3 regions of the Hyphomicrobium sp. DMF-1 genome follow, and region 3 is predicted to be linked to each of the others. Evidence: predicted binding sites of a transcription regulator. Region 3 holds the regulator's gene; each other region holds the start of a gene.

Region 1 (4,347 bases), 280 kb from region 3:
GGACCTCCGCGACGCTCATGCCGAGCTGAACACCCCGGCCCGTCTTGAAGCTCTCGATCGGCAGATCCTTGAGCACCAGCGCCTCGGGCCCCGCATACCGCACCTCGGCTTCGGCATATTCGTCCGCCACCGCTCCGTAGGGCGCGAACAGCACCAACTCTTCGACGCCATTGGTCGAGACGAAGCGCGCGTGCGGAAGATCGTCCTCGCTCTCGATCAGTTTCGCGTTGCTGCCCACGACCGCGATTGCGCTTTCCGCATCCGTCAGCATCACACCCGCGATCGACACGTCCGGATTGCGTATCCGGCACTTGGCCGCTGCCGCATCCGCTGCAAGCGGCAAGAGCAGCAACACAGCAAGTCCATGCACGCCGAGCATCCAACGAGATGACATGAAAGCCCGGTCCCCCCACCCGCGCAGCCGTGCCTGAGCGTGTATTCCTGCGGGCTGGCGAGCGAGCAAACCGTGCGCCTTTCCTTCCCGAGAGCGGGTGAGCATAGCCAATTCAGAATCGCTGGCCAGAGCAATTCCTGAGAATTGAGAATTTGTAAGAAGACAGAGCCGCAAGGCCCCGGCGGACGCAGGCCTAGACTGACCTGGCGCGTGCCATGGGGAAATTCCGCGAGACGCTATCGCCGCGCTGGCGCGCCTGCGCGAGCGCAGTGTCGATGTTCGCGAGAAAGAGCTTGGCGGCCGCCTGCCACGTGAATGCCATTGCCTTTTCGCGCACCTGCGCCCGGTCGAGCGCCTGCGCGGCGAGTGCGGCCGTCCTGAGATCATCGCTCAAAATGCCGGAGACGCCGGACGTGACGAGATCTTTCGGACCGATCGCCGGAAACGCCGCGACCGGAACACCGCTCGCCATCGCCTCCAGCATCACCATGCCGAACGTATCGGTGAGGCTCGGAAACACGAAAACGTCCGCCGAGGCGTAGCAGGCGGCAAGCCCCTCGCCTTCACGCACGCCCGTGAAAATCACTTCCGGATACTGCGCTTCGAGCTCCGCGAGCTGCGGCCCATCCCCCACGACGACTTTAATGCCGGGGAGATCGAGACGCAGAAACGCCTCGATATTCTTCTCCACCGCCACGCGGCCCGCATAGAGAAAAACCGGCCCCTCTCCGAAGAGCCGCACCGGCCGGGGACGAAACAATGCCGTATCCACGCCGCGCGTCCAGGGAAGCAGCCGCTCGAAGCCACGCCGCCTGAGATCGGCGGCAAAGCTCTCGGTCGCCACCATTACGCCCGCGCTGCGGGCATGGAAGCGGCGCTGGAACGCATAGACCCAGGACTCAGGAATGGGCCAGCGCGCGCTCACGTAATCCGCGAACCGCGTGTGAAAGCTGCTCGTGAACGGCAGGCGCCGGCGCAGACAGTGTGCGCGCGCCATCCAGCCGACGGGGCCTTCAGTCGCGATGTGGATTGCATCCACCCGAGCATTCTCGATCAGCTTCGAGCAATGGCGCTGATCCGGCACGGCAAGGCCGATCTCGGGATAGCTCGGACAGGGCACGCGGCGGAAATTCTCGGGCCCCAGCACCACCAGCTCGGACCCGATGAGCTGAAGCTCGTGGGCGAGCCGCTGATAGGTGCGCACGACGCCGTTGATCTGAGGGCTCCAGGCGTCGGTTGCGAGCAGGATTCGCATCAGGCGGCCTGAAGCGCCGCATCCGCCACGGGAGCCTCTCTACGCTCGCGCACCACATCCAGCCACCGGATCAGCTCCATCTCGCCGGTTTCGGTCTCGCCCACCGCCGTGCAGCTTTCGACCCAATCGCCGGTATTGATGTAGTGAACGCCGCCGATATCCCGGCTGGCCGCGTGATGGATGTGCCCACAGATCACGCCATCCACCTGATGCCGGCACGCTTCCTCCGCCAGGTTCTTCTCGAACTCGCCGATGAAGCTCACCGCCGTCTTCACGCGATGCTTGAGGTAAGCCGAGAGCGACCAGTAGCCGAGCCCCAGCCGGCGCCGGATGAAGTTCAGCGGCCAGTTGGACCACAGCGCGAGCTCGTAGCCGCGATCTCCGAGGAACGCGAGCCAGCGCGCGTAGCGCACCACCACGTCGTACTCATCGCCGTGCAGCACGATAAAGCGGCGTCCGTCGGCCGTGGTGTGAAAGGCCTGCCGCTCGATCTCGATCCCGCCGAAGTGCATGCCCGCGTAGTCGCGGATGCCTTCATCGTGGTTGCCGGGGATATAGATCACCCGCGTGCCCTTGCGGACTTTGCGCAAGAGCTTCTGCAGCACGTCGTTGTGCGCCTGAGGCCAGATCGCGCCGCGCTTGATCCGCCAGAAATCGAGAATGTCGCCAACCAGATAGATCGTCTGAGCGTCGTTATATTTGAGGAAGTCGAGGAGCATTTCGGCTTGAGAGGCACGTGTCCCGAGATGCACATCCGAAATGAACAGTGTCCGGTATGAGCGTTCGATCCCCATCGGCAAGCCTCCGATCCGCGTCGTCTGCGGGTATCCTTAGGCTCCCTTACAAAGGGATTTGCATTTCAGGAGTATGACAATGGCCGGCCCGCGACACCGCGGCGTGCCCCAACCGCAACGTTTGCGCCGGTCTTAGTAAATGCGGACCGGGAAATAGCGCTCGACGAGCTCCTGGAAACGCCCGCTTTGCCGGACCCGCTTCAAGGCGCCGTTGATCAGAGTTTTGATCTGTGGATCGTTGCGCGGCAGCGCAACCGCGAGCCCGTCCCCGAAGTACTTGGGCTCCAGGAACGCGTCCCCCTTGAACTCGCAGCACTGCCGCGAGAGCGACCCGTTGAGCCAGAACGCGAGGCTGATCGCATCTCCGAAGATCAAATCCACCTTGCCCTGCTGCAGGCCCTCACGCGCGAGCTCCGGGTTCTCGAACAGCACGATCCGGCTGTCGCGGAAGAACGCTTTGACGAATGCCTCGTGCGCCGTCCCTTTCGCCACGCCGATGCTGACGCCGTCGAGCGCGTCGGGGCTGATGTCCGTGATTCCGCTCCCGGTCCGGCTGACGAAACGCCCGGGCGTGTAGAAATAGCGATCGGAAAAATCGACCTCCGCGAGGCTGGTGGCCGTGACCATGTGCGCCGCGATCACGGCATCCGCATCGCCGCGCCGCAAGCCGATCAGCAATTCCTCCCAGGGGCGCACTTTGATATCGCAGGCCGCCCCCACCTCGAGGCAGATCGCGCGCGCCAGATCGACGTTGAAGCCCGAGAGCACGCCCTCGTCGTCGTAGTAGTTGAAAGGCGGAAACTCACCCTCGGTGAGAAAGCGGATGACGAAGCGGCGAGGCTCCGCCGGCGCGGCTTCCTCGGCGGCGCCCGGAATGACGCTCTTCTCTTGCCCGTGGCCAGATGCGGCGAGGAGGCCCACACCGGCGAGCAGACAGAAACACGCCATCGCCCACGCAAGCGCCCTGCCTCGCGTTCCCGCCGCGCCGCGTGCTGCAACGCAATGAGATGTCTCGGACGTCATGATGCAGCAGGCCTCTCGAAGAGAAACGGCGCAAACGCAATCTCCCTATTTAACATCGAAAGCAATATGGCAAGATCATTACATCTGCGCGCGGCCGAAAATCGCGCGCATAAAGCCGAGCGCTTCGGGGGACGAGGGTGCCTCAAGATTTCGACGGCAGTTGGGACCCGGAGCCCCGAGGCCCGGACATGCCGCTGCAACGAGATGCGGCGGCGGCGCGAGCGAACATCCTCGGCACCTCGCGCAGTCCCCAGAACGTTCCGGCTTGGGATAGCTCGCGCGAGCGCGGCGACCTCGACCACGCCGTCAACAGCCTCCGCCGAAGCCACCCCGAGCTTTCCGCCGGAGAAGCGGCGTGGAGATGGCAGAAGTGGACGCTCGCCCTTCTCCCTCCCGCATGTCTCGCCGCCGCGCTCATCGCGCTCGATCAGCTCATATTTGCCCTCGCAGCCCTTCTCGTTCTGCCGTTCTTTTGCGTTGTCGCGCTCCGCACCGCTGCCCTTTGGCACACCGCCTTCGGCAGCAAGAGCCACGCCGCTGAACAGGATATTGAAACCCACCCGGTCGAGCTGCCGCGCTACACGCTGCTCGTTCCGCTCTACGACGAAGCCGGCATCGTGCGCGACCTCGTCTCGGCGCTCTCCGCCATCGACTATCCGGCAGAGCGGCTTCAGATCCTTTTGATCCTCGAGGAGACGGACACGGCAACCCGCCGCGCGGTGACCGAGACGCCGCTGCCTGATCACGTCTCCATCGTCGTCGTGCCGGACGGAAAGCCACGCACGAAGCCCCGCGCGCTCAATTACGCTCTTCGACGCGCGACCGGCGATCTGGTCGTCGTCTACGACGCGGAGGATGTGCCGGAGCCGGACCAGTTGCGG
Region 2 (4,347 bases), 2.1 Mb from region 3:
AGTATCCCGTTGAACGCCTTCGAAAGAAGGACGCGGGTGACGCGGTAGATCTCGTACTTGTGCCGCACGGCATCGTCCTGCCGGATCGCCTCGCGCACATGCTCCTCGACGGAGGGCTCCAATTCGCCGTCCGCCAAGGCCATGATCAACTCGTCTCTTACCGATACGATCATAACTGCTCCCGTCACCGGAGCACGCCTCCGGCGTGCCGGATGCGCTGCGCCTTCGCGCCGCTCTCCGTATTCCAACGGAGCAAGCCCGGGCGTTCCGTCGCCTTCTTTTCGAGGCGCCAGCAAGCATGAGAGGGGGTGGCTCTCGTTTGATCGCGGAAAACGTGCGAAGCTGAAACTTCGGGCGTTTCATCGAGGTATGAGTTCCATGGCTAAGAAGTCTGGCAAAGGCCGTAAGCTCGGAAAGAACGAGAAGCTCGATCTCATTCTGGCGGAGATCGGGAATCTCAAGGCCGAAATCAGGTCGCTCGGCAAACAGCAGGCCGCACCACAGTCCGGCCGCGCCGGAAAGCCTGCGGCCGCAAAGGCGAGCAGCAAGCCTGCCAAGGGCAAGCCTCCTGCCGCGAAGGCACCGGCCCGCAAGCCGCAGGCCGCACCTAAGCGTCCGGTGCTCGTGGCCGCCGCCGAGACAAACCCGGCCGCCCCTCGCGCAGCCGCGCAATCCTGAGGCGGGTTCGCCGAGGAGATACGATCAGGCCGCGAGGCCAACCGTCTTGCGCCGTTCGCTTCTCGCGATGCGCCGCCACGTCATGAAGGGGCGTATTTCCGTCGGCTGACCGTCTGCGAGCCGCACCAGGGGCCACGTGCCCGGCTCGCACGCGATCACCTGCGCACTGATCCACCGCTCCACCACATCTTCGCCCGCACCGGTGGCACGCCACAGGCGGTATTTGATTTCGAGGACGTCGCCTGTTTCGAGATCTTCGAAGGTGGCTGACATTTTGCCGCTCCCGGTTTGTGATTCCGTCGGTCGGGGCGGAGCATAGTGGCGTATCTTCTCAGTTTTTTGGCGTCTTCGGGACAGCGTCGCAGCGTGCATCAAGCCCGCCGTTGCTGGAGTTCGGGGTTATGCTCCCGGTTCTCGCAAGGCTTTTGTGGTGCTAATAAGCGAGGACGTTGCCGCAATTGTGGGAGTGGGGTCATCATGCGTACCGGCAATTCCGAGACGGAAGCAGGAGCACTTGACGACGTTCCCTCCGAAATCGAATCCGTGGCCGTCGCACGCGTGATCGTCGAGACCAGCGAAGCCGAGCGGATCGAGTTGCTGCACAGGCTGCGCAGGTCGTTCAAGCTTTCGCGCACGGTGCGTGGTCTCAATCGTCTTCTCGATCGTCCCGCACATCGTCCTCTCGGCCGTGAGGCGCTGCGCCGGCTCGGCCTCGAGTTCGCCGGCTGAGCCCGCGCGATCCGCCTTCGCGGAAGGCAAGTCTGCCTGCTGTCATCCGCCCGTCATTCAAGTGACGGACAAGGGCCCTCCATCGCGACTTGGAGGGGACATGGCCACTTATTTTGCCCGCATGCTGGACGGCGAGACGAACGGTGAGGGCTCGTATGCCTTCGAAGGTCCGGACAACCTGATGGGCCAGACGGCCGACGAGATCGTCAGCGTCTTTTTCGAGCATGTCGAGCGCGAGGTGCTCAAGACGCACGCGGATTGGGAAGTCAACGGCGTGATGAAGAACAAGGAGCGGGGCATCGTGACGGCCATCGGCTCCCTCATCCCCGAGAAGGATGACCGGCCGCTGCCGTTCCTTCTCCTGATCAGCGATCACAGCACTGCGCACGCCTGAGGGTTGGGTTCTCTGCGCATCCGGTGAAGCCAGCATTGCTTATCAGCAAATCGGCGCTTGCAGGCTGCGGACTGTCGGCATGCTGAGAGCGCTCTCTATTATTTCGGATATATGACAGGCGTGCGCGGCGAAATGGCGCCGCAGATGAAGGGCATAGATCGTTGACGGCCTCGCGTCCGGCACGGTTAGATCGCTCAGTCCTTTGATTGTCACTCGACGCTCTGGACACACTTCTCCCACGAACTTGAACAAGGGGGCGCTGCTGGCGTCCCCTTTTTTTGCGCGCTCGCACGCGAGCGTGTCGTTGCCCTGTCATCGGCCTGTAACGTGAATCCCCGAAAGCACGCGATGGAATGTCGGCGGTGACGAGGAGCTTGCGGGACCGTGATCGAATGGGCTGCCCTTGTGTTCTGCACGCTGGCGACGCTCGTCCATATCGCTTCGGCGGCGATGTCGCTCTGGCGCGTGAGACAACATGCTGCTCCCGCCCAACCGCCGCGCTCGCTTCCGCCGGTCTCGATCATTCGACCGGTTTGCGGGCTCGATCCTTATGACGAGCTGACGCTGCGCTCGACGTTCGAGCTCGCGCATCCCGATCTCGATCTCGTGTTCTGCTCGGCGCGGGAGCGCGATGCGGCCGTTCCGCTGGTGCGCCAGCTCATGGCCGAATACCCGCACGTCTCGGCCCGTCTGCTCATCGGCGACGACAAGAGCACGCCGAACCCGAAGCTCAACAACATCATCAAGGGCTGGGTCGCGACGCGCCATCGCTGGATCGTCATCGCGGACAGCAACGTGCTGATGCCGGCGGACTATGTGCATCAGCTCATGGCTGGGATGCGCTCAGATACGGGGCTCGTCTGCTCGCCGCCGATCGGCAGCCGTCCGTCCGGGTTCTGGTCTGAGGTCGAATGCGCGTTCCTCAACACGTATCAGGCGCGCTGGCAACTCGCGGCCGACACGGCCGGTTTCGGGTTCGCGCAAGGCAAATCGATGCTGTGGCGGAAGGACCTGCTGGACGCGGCGGGCGGCATCCGCGCGCTCGGCGTCGAGATCGCGGAGGATGCGGCGGCGACGAAAGTGGTGCGAGCGGAAGGACTCAGGGTCCGCCTCGTGGACGCGCCTTTCGAGCAGCCGCTCGGCCCGCGCAGCAAACAGCAGGTGCTCGACCGGCAGATCCGCTGGGCGAGGCTGCGCCGCGCGACGTTTCCGCTCTGCTACATGCCCGAGCTTCTGACAGGGAGCGTGCTGCCGGTGATATCGGCGGCGCTCGCTGCGCCGGTTCTGGAGATCGACAGCATCTCGGCGGCGGCGCTCATGGCCGCCCTTTGGTTCGGTGTGGAAGCACTGCTCGCGCGCGGAGCGGGCTGGCATGTGAGCGCCGTCTCTCCGGTCGCCTGGCTGGTGCGCGATCTCGTGCTGCCGCTGGTGTGGCTCAAGGGCTGGACTGGTGACGGCTTCACCTGGCGCGGCAACGACATGACGGTTGCCGAGCCGGAGCAGACACGCGCTTGAGGCTCGCTTCTCGGCCCCGGCAGAGGCAGGTGCTCAGCCGCGTCCGCGATAGGGCGCGACGCCCTGGTCTGGAAGCCAGACGTCCTTCGGCAGCTCGCCCGTCTGCCAGAACACGTCGATCGGAATGCCGCCGCGCGGATACCAGTATCCGCCGATACGCAAGAAGCGCGGCTCGAGCAGCGCGGCGAGGCGCTTGCCGATGGCGACCGTGCAATCCTCGTGGAAGGCGCCGTGGTTGCGGAACGAGGCGAGGTAGAGCTTGAGCGACTTGCTCTCCACGAGCCAGGCGCCGGGCACGTAGTCGATCACCAGATGGGCGAAGTCCGGCTGGCCGGTCACGGGGCAGAGCGAGGTAAACTCAGGCGCCGTGAAGCGCGCGACGTAGGCGGTGTCGGAATGCGGATTGGCGACACGCTCCAGCAGCGCCTTGTCGGGGCTTTCCGGAATGGCGGACGATCCGCCCAGAAGTGTGATGCCCGTCGTCTCGGCGGTCATGTGCGCGCTCTCTGCGTTTTCTATTCGGCGGCGAGGGCGGCCGGGCGCGAGGCGGGCGTGCCCGTATAGATGCAGCCTTCGTTGCAGCTATCGCGCGAAACGTGAATTTCCGCGAGGCCGGGAACGCGGTTCTGGAGCCTGTTCCAGAGCCAGATCGAAATGCGCTCGAGGGTCGGAAACTCGAGCCCCTCCACCTCGTTCAGCAGACGATGATCGAGCGCATCGTGTGCTTCGGCGATGGCGGCGGCAAGATCGTCGAAATGGAAAACGAGGCCGGTTTCCGGATTGGGCTCGCCGTCGATGACGACGCGCGCGCGGAACGAGTGGCCATGAATCCGGGAGTTCGGATGGCCTAGGGGTGCCGACGGCAGGTAATGCGCTGCCTCGAACAGGAATTCCTTATAGATGCGCATGTCGGTGACATAGGGGATTTTGGCGTTAAACGCCAGCAGGCGCGGCAATCGGTGTCGAGCCCAAAGCGTCGGATGGCGGGTGGCGCATGTTCGGCAATTGGCCGGGAACAGCCCGCTAGGGAA
Region 3 (4,347 bases):
TTTCGATGACCGGGCCGCGTTCGGCTTCGCGCATCTTCGGCATGAGGCCGTGCAGGCGGTGGGCTGGCCGGCCGATGGAAACCAGGAACAGGCAGATGTCGACGAAGATGGCCACCGCGAGCGGGACGTAATCTCGTTTCGAGAGACCGCCTTCCTCGGTGACGATGGCAGCCGAGGGGCCGGCCTCGACCGATTGCATCGCCTTCTTCTGCAGCTCGCGCAGCTCGTCCGCCGACGGCGGGAGCTTGAAGGAGAGGAGGCCGTAGAAGGTTGTGGTGAGGCGGCGGAAGGCCTCGATGGTGGCTTCCGAGCCTTCGACGGCGGCGATGGCGGGCTTTTCCAGAACCGGCAGCTCGTTGATGGCGCGTGCAGCGCCGCGCAGAGCCTGGGCGAGCTCCGTATCGGGGCAGACGAAGCCTCCGTTCTTGGGGTCTCCGAAGGTGGATTTGTCGGCGCGCTCGGCGAGGTCCTGGCGCATCTGCTTCAACTGCGGGTCCGTGCGCAGCGCATTGAAGCCCGAGACCGTCATGTCGAGCTTGCGACTCAAGGACTTCATGAACTCGTTGCGGGTGCCGGACTTGGGATCGATGATCGCGGGATCGTTGGCTGCGATCCTGGCGAGGTCGCCGTCGAGAGCGGCCATGTCCGTCTTCACGGCGGCAACGCGGCCGGCGACGAACTCGGATGCGAAGGAGAAGCGGGCGGCGTCCTCGTCCCGCATGCGGCGGCGGGGGCCATCGCCCGGCTTGCTGTTGGGGCAGGAGGTGCCCTTGGCGCGCTCGGTCTCGGCCTTCGCGCGCGAGACGGTGGCGAGCTGGACAAGGGTGGCGTTCAACTGCTCGAGGCGCGTCGAGGCGGCATTGAGGGAGCTCTGCACGGCGGTGACAGCCGATTCCGCCGAGCGCGAGCTTTCGGCGCGGCTTTCGAGCACCTTCCAGTAGAAGCCGAACCCGAAGCCGACCGAGATGATGGAGAGGAACAGGTAGCCCGCGATGTAGGCGAGGCGCGTCATGGTGCCCACGGGGGCGAACATCTGGTCCAAGAGCCAGACGATCATGGTCATCAGCATGGCCACGGAGAAGCCGATGATCACCTTATGAATGAGCGGCAGGTCGCCCATGTTGGCCTCGATCAGCTCCAACATGCCGACGTAGGTCGCCACCCACGACAGGGTGCCGAGGCCGATGATCAGGACAAGCTTCTTGAGGTCGCGCGGAGCAACGGGGTCGGCGTCGCCGCCTGTCGCGTCGGGGAGAAGTCCGAGCTTGAAGGAGCGCGCAAAATATCCGCGCGAACGCCCCGAATCCGGCGCGTACACCATGGGTGTCGACCTGTCTTAGAGGCTTGCAGGAAAACTCTGACGGTCCCTCTGCGAGCGCAATACGCGATAAAGCCGATCAACCCCCGGCATCTCGTGATCCGGGATCTGAATAAAACGGGTTTTTGTCGCGAGTGGGGCTGCCGCGTGTCGGAAGTTGGCAGTGAGCGGCAGTAGGCAGTAGGCAGTAGGCAGTAGGGAGGGAGCTGCCAGATCACGATGTGGCTGGATCCCGGCCTACGCCGGGATGACGTTGCATTTGGAAGTCACTCCCTCACTCCATCCGCATCCCGGCGACACGGCAAAGCGGTGCCGCGCACGGACGACGGCTGGATGTGGGTATGTCCGAGCAGGGTACAGGAACTCATGCGGGCGACAGGGCGTCGGCAGGACCTTCACCAAGGAGGTAACCTCCCTAGCTGCCGGCTGCCTGTTGCCCGTTGCCTTGCTTCTCAGCCGCTGTTGCGCTCGCCAAAGACGTAGCCGGAGCCACGAACGGTGCGGATCGGGTCGCGCTCCTTGCCGCGGATGAGCGCCTTGCGCAGGCGGCCGACGTGCACGTCCACGGTGCGCTCGTCAACGTAGGCATCGCGGCCCCAGACGCCATCGAGAAGCTGGGAGCGCGAGAGCACACGGCCCGGGCTTTCCATCAGGAACTCGAGAAGGCGGAATTCGGTGGGGCCGAGATGCACCTCGCGCAGGCCGCGCGTGACCTTGTGGGCCGGGCGATCCAGCTCGATGTCGGCGAAACGCAGCACGTCCGCCAGACGGTCCGGAGAAGCCCGGCGCAGGATGGCTTTCACGCGGGCCATCAGCTCGGGAAGAGAGAACGGCTTCACCACGTAGTCGTCGGCGCCGGTCGAGAGGCCGCGGATGCGGTCTCCTTCCTCGCCGCGTGCGGTGAGCATGACGATCGGAATGGATTTCGTCTCCATTCGCGCCCGCATGCGCCGGCAGATCTCGATTCCCGAGACGCCCGGAAGCATCCAGTCGAGAACCAGGAGGTCAGGTTTCTCCTCCGCAACAAGGATCTCCGCCTCTTCGCCGTTCTCGGCGTGGGAGACGCGGAACCCTTCCGCTTCGAGGTTGTAACGAAGCATCTCCGCCAGAGGCGCCTCGTCCTCGATAAGAAGAATCTTGGCCGTCATCGTTTATCGCTCATCCATAAAAATGCGAGGCTCAACCCTGCGAGAACAGGGTGGAGCTGGTGTCGTCGCTCTTCGGGCGGTCGTCGATGATATTCACGCCACGCACGAGGAAGTGCACTGTTTCGGCGATGTTGGTGGTGTGGTCGCCAACACGTTCGATGTTCTTGGCGCCGAACAGCAGATGGGTGGAGAGACCGATGTTGCGCGGATCTTCCATCATGTAGGTCAAGAGCTCGCGGAACAGCGAATTGTACATGGAGTCGATGTTCTCGTCGTCGCGCCACACGGCGAGCGCCCGGTCGGCGTCACGCGCGGCATAGGCGTCGAGAACCTCCTTGAGCTGCGAGAGCGCCAGCTCGCCCATGTGGCGCAGGCCGGTCATGAGGGGCTTCGGGTGCGACTCGTGGGCAATGGCGAGCGCGCGCTTGGCGATGTTTTTCGCGAGATCGCCGATGCGCTCAAGGTCGCCCGTGATGCGCAGCGCCGCCATGACGTGACGCAGGTCGTTGGCGAGCGGCTGGCGGCGGGCGATCATGGAGATCACCTGCTCCTCGATGTCACGCTCGAGCTGGTCGATCTGCTTGTCCGTCTTGACGACCTGCTCGGCGAGCTTGGGATCGCGGCGCTCGAGGGCGTCGAACGACTGCCCGAGGATGTGCTCTGCCAGGCCGCCCATGTGGGCGATCTTCTTGTCGAGGAGAGCGAGCTCTTCCTCGTACGATTTTACGATGTGCTCGTTCATAGGGTCTCCTTTGGCCCCTTGGGGCCCGGCGGCTTTGCTCGTGACGGCGGGTGCCTCCGACCTCGAGGCGCGCCACGGCATGAAGCCGCTCAGCAGGGATTTTCGTTCGGTCGTCATCGGACAGGGTCCTGACTGAGGCGATGCGTCAGCCGAAGCGGCCGGTGATGTAATCCTGCGTGCGCTTGTCCGTCGGGTTGGTGAAGATGTCGTTGGTCGCGCCTTCCTCGACAAGGATGCCGAGATGGAAGAACGCGGTGCGCTGCGAGACGCGGGCTGCCTGCTGCATCGAGTGTGTGACGATGATGATGCAGAAGTTCTGCTTCAATTCGTCGATGAGCTCCTCGACCTTGGCGGTGGCGATGGGGTCGAGTGCCGAGCACGGCTCGTCCATCAGGATCACCTCGGGGCCAACGGCGACGGCGCGGGCGATGCAGAGGCGCTGCTGCTGGCCGCCGGAAAGGCCGGTGCCCGGATCGTTCAGGCGGTCCTTGACCTCTTTCCAGAGCGCGGCCTTCTCGAGGCTGGTCTGCACGATGTGGTCAAGCTCGGCCTTGGTGCCGGCGAGACCGTGGATGCGGGGACCGTAGGCCACGTTCTCGTAGATCGACTTGGGGAACGGGTTCGGCTTCTGGAACACCATGCCGACGCGGGCGCGGAGTTGAACGACGTCGAGGGACGGATCGTAGATGTCCTCGTTGTCGATGGTGATCTTGCCGGTGACGCGGCAGATTGGAATGGTATCGTTCATGCGGTTGATGCAGCGCAGGAACGTGGACTTGCCGCAACCCGAGGGGCCGATGAAGGCCGTCACGCTGCGATCGGGGATGTTCACGGTCACGTCGAAGAGGGCGCGCTTATCGCCGTAGTAGACGTTGACGTCCTTGGCGTGGACCTTGGTGCCATCCGTGGCGCCGAGTTTAACGGCGCGGTTTTCTATCTCAGAGGTCTGCACGTTGAGCATCTCTAACTCCAGGATCAAATTGGGGACTACCAGCGCCGCTCGTAACGGCGGCGGAGAATGACGGCGGTGACGTTCATGCACACCAGGAATGCGAGCAGGATGAGGGTGGCGCCCGCGGTGCGTTCGACGAAGCCGCGCTCGGCGGCCGTCGCCCACATGTAGATCTGCACCGGCAGAG

The links. The regulator PhoB, encoded in region 3, activates phosphate uptake and scavenging genes when phosphate is short. The targets are predictions, from matches to a motif close to TGTCATNNANCTGTCAT.
Region 1: PE058_RS03380 (UDP-2,3-diacylglucosamine diphosphatase) is a predicted target of PhoB. The motif match lies at 2,506-2,522, and genes of this name have one in related genera.
Region 2: PE058_RS11970 (ceramide glucosyltransferase) is a predicted target of PhoB. The motif match lies at 2,112-2,128, and genes of this name have one in related genera.

What each region holds. Positions count from the first base shown of each region.
Region 1 covers NZ_CP115706.1:758,402-762,748, reverse strand. Annotated here, with positions in the region: gene PE058_RS03390 (hypothetical protein) at 1-394, opposite strand, end outside; gene PE058_RS03385 (glycosyltransferase family 4 protein) at 588-1,649, opposite strand; gene PE058_RS03380 (UDP-2,3-diacylglucosamine diphosphatase) at 1,649-2,443, opposite strand; gene PE058_RS03375 (transporter substrate-binding domain-containing protein) at 2,576-3,466, opposite strand; gene PE058_RS03370 (glycosyltransferase) at 3,655-4,347, shown strand, end outside.
Region 2 covers NZ_CP115706.1:2,627,296-2,631,642, forward strand. Annotated here, with positions in the region: gene PE058_RS11945 (anti-sigma factor family protein) at 1-188, opposite strand, end outside; gene PE058_RS11950 (hypothetical protein) at 379-678, shown strand; gene PE058_RS11955 (hypothetical protein) at 703-951, opposite strand; gene PE058_RS11960 (hypothetical protein) at 1,156-1,407, shown strand; gene PE058_RS11965 (hypothetical protein) at 1,508-1,801, shown strand; gene PE058_RS11970 (ceramide glucosyltransferase) at 2,186-3,316, shown strand; gene queF (preQ(1) synthase) at 3,350-3,811, opposite strand; gene PE058_RS11980 (6-pyruvoyl trahydropterin synthase family protein) at 3,832-4,224, opposite strand; gene queE (7-carboxy-7-deazaguanine synthase) at 4,340-4,347, opposite strand, start outside.
Region 3 covers NZ_CP115706.1:480,428-484,774, forward strand. Annotated here, with positions in the region: gene PE058_RS02105 (hypothetical protein) at 1-1,321, opposite strand, end outside; gene phoB (phosphate regulon transcriptional regulator PhoB) at 1,771-2,466, opposite strand; gene phoU (phosphate signaling complex protein PhoU) at 2,498-3,208, opposite strand; gene pstB (phosphate ABC transporter ATP-binding protein PstB) at 3,354-4,169, opposite strand; gene pstA (phosphate ABC transporter permease PstA) at 4,196-4,347, opposite strand, start outside.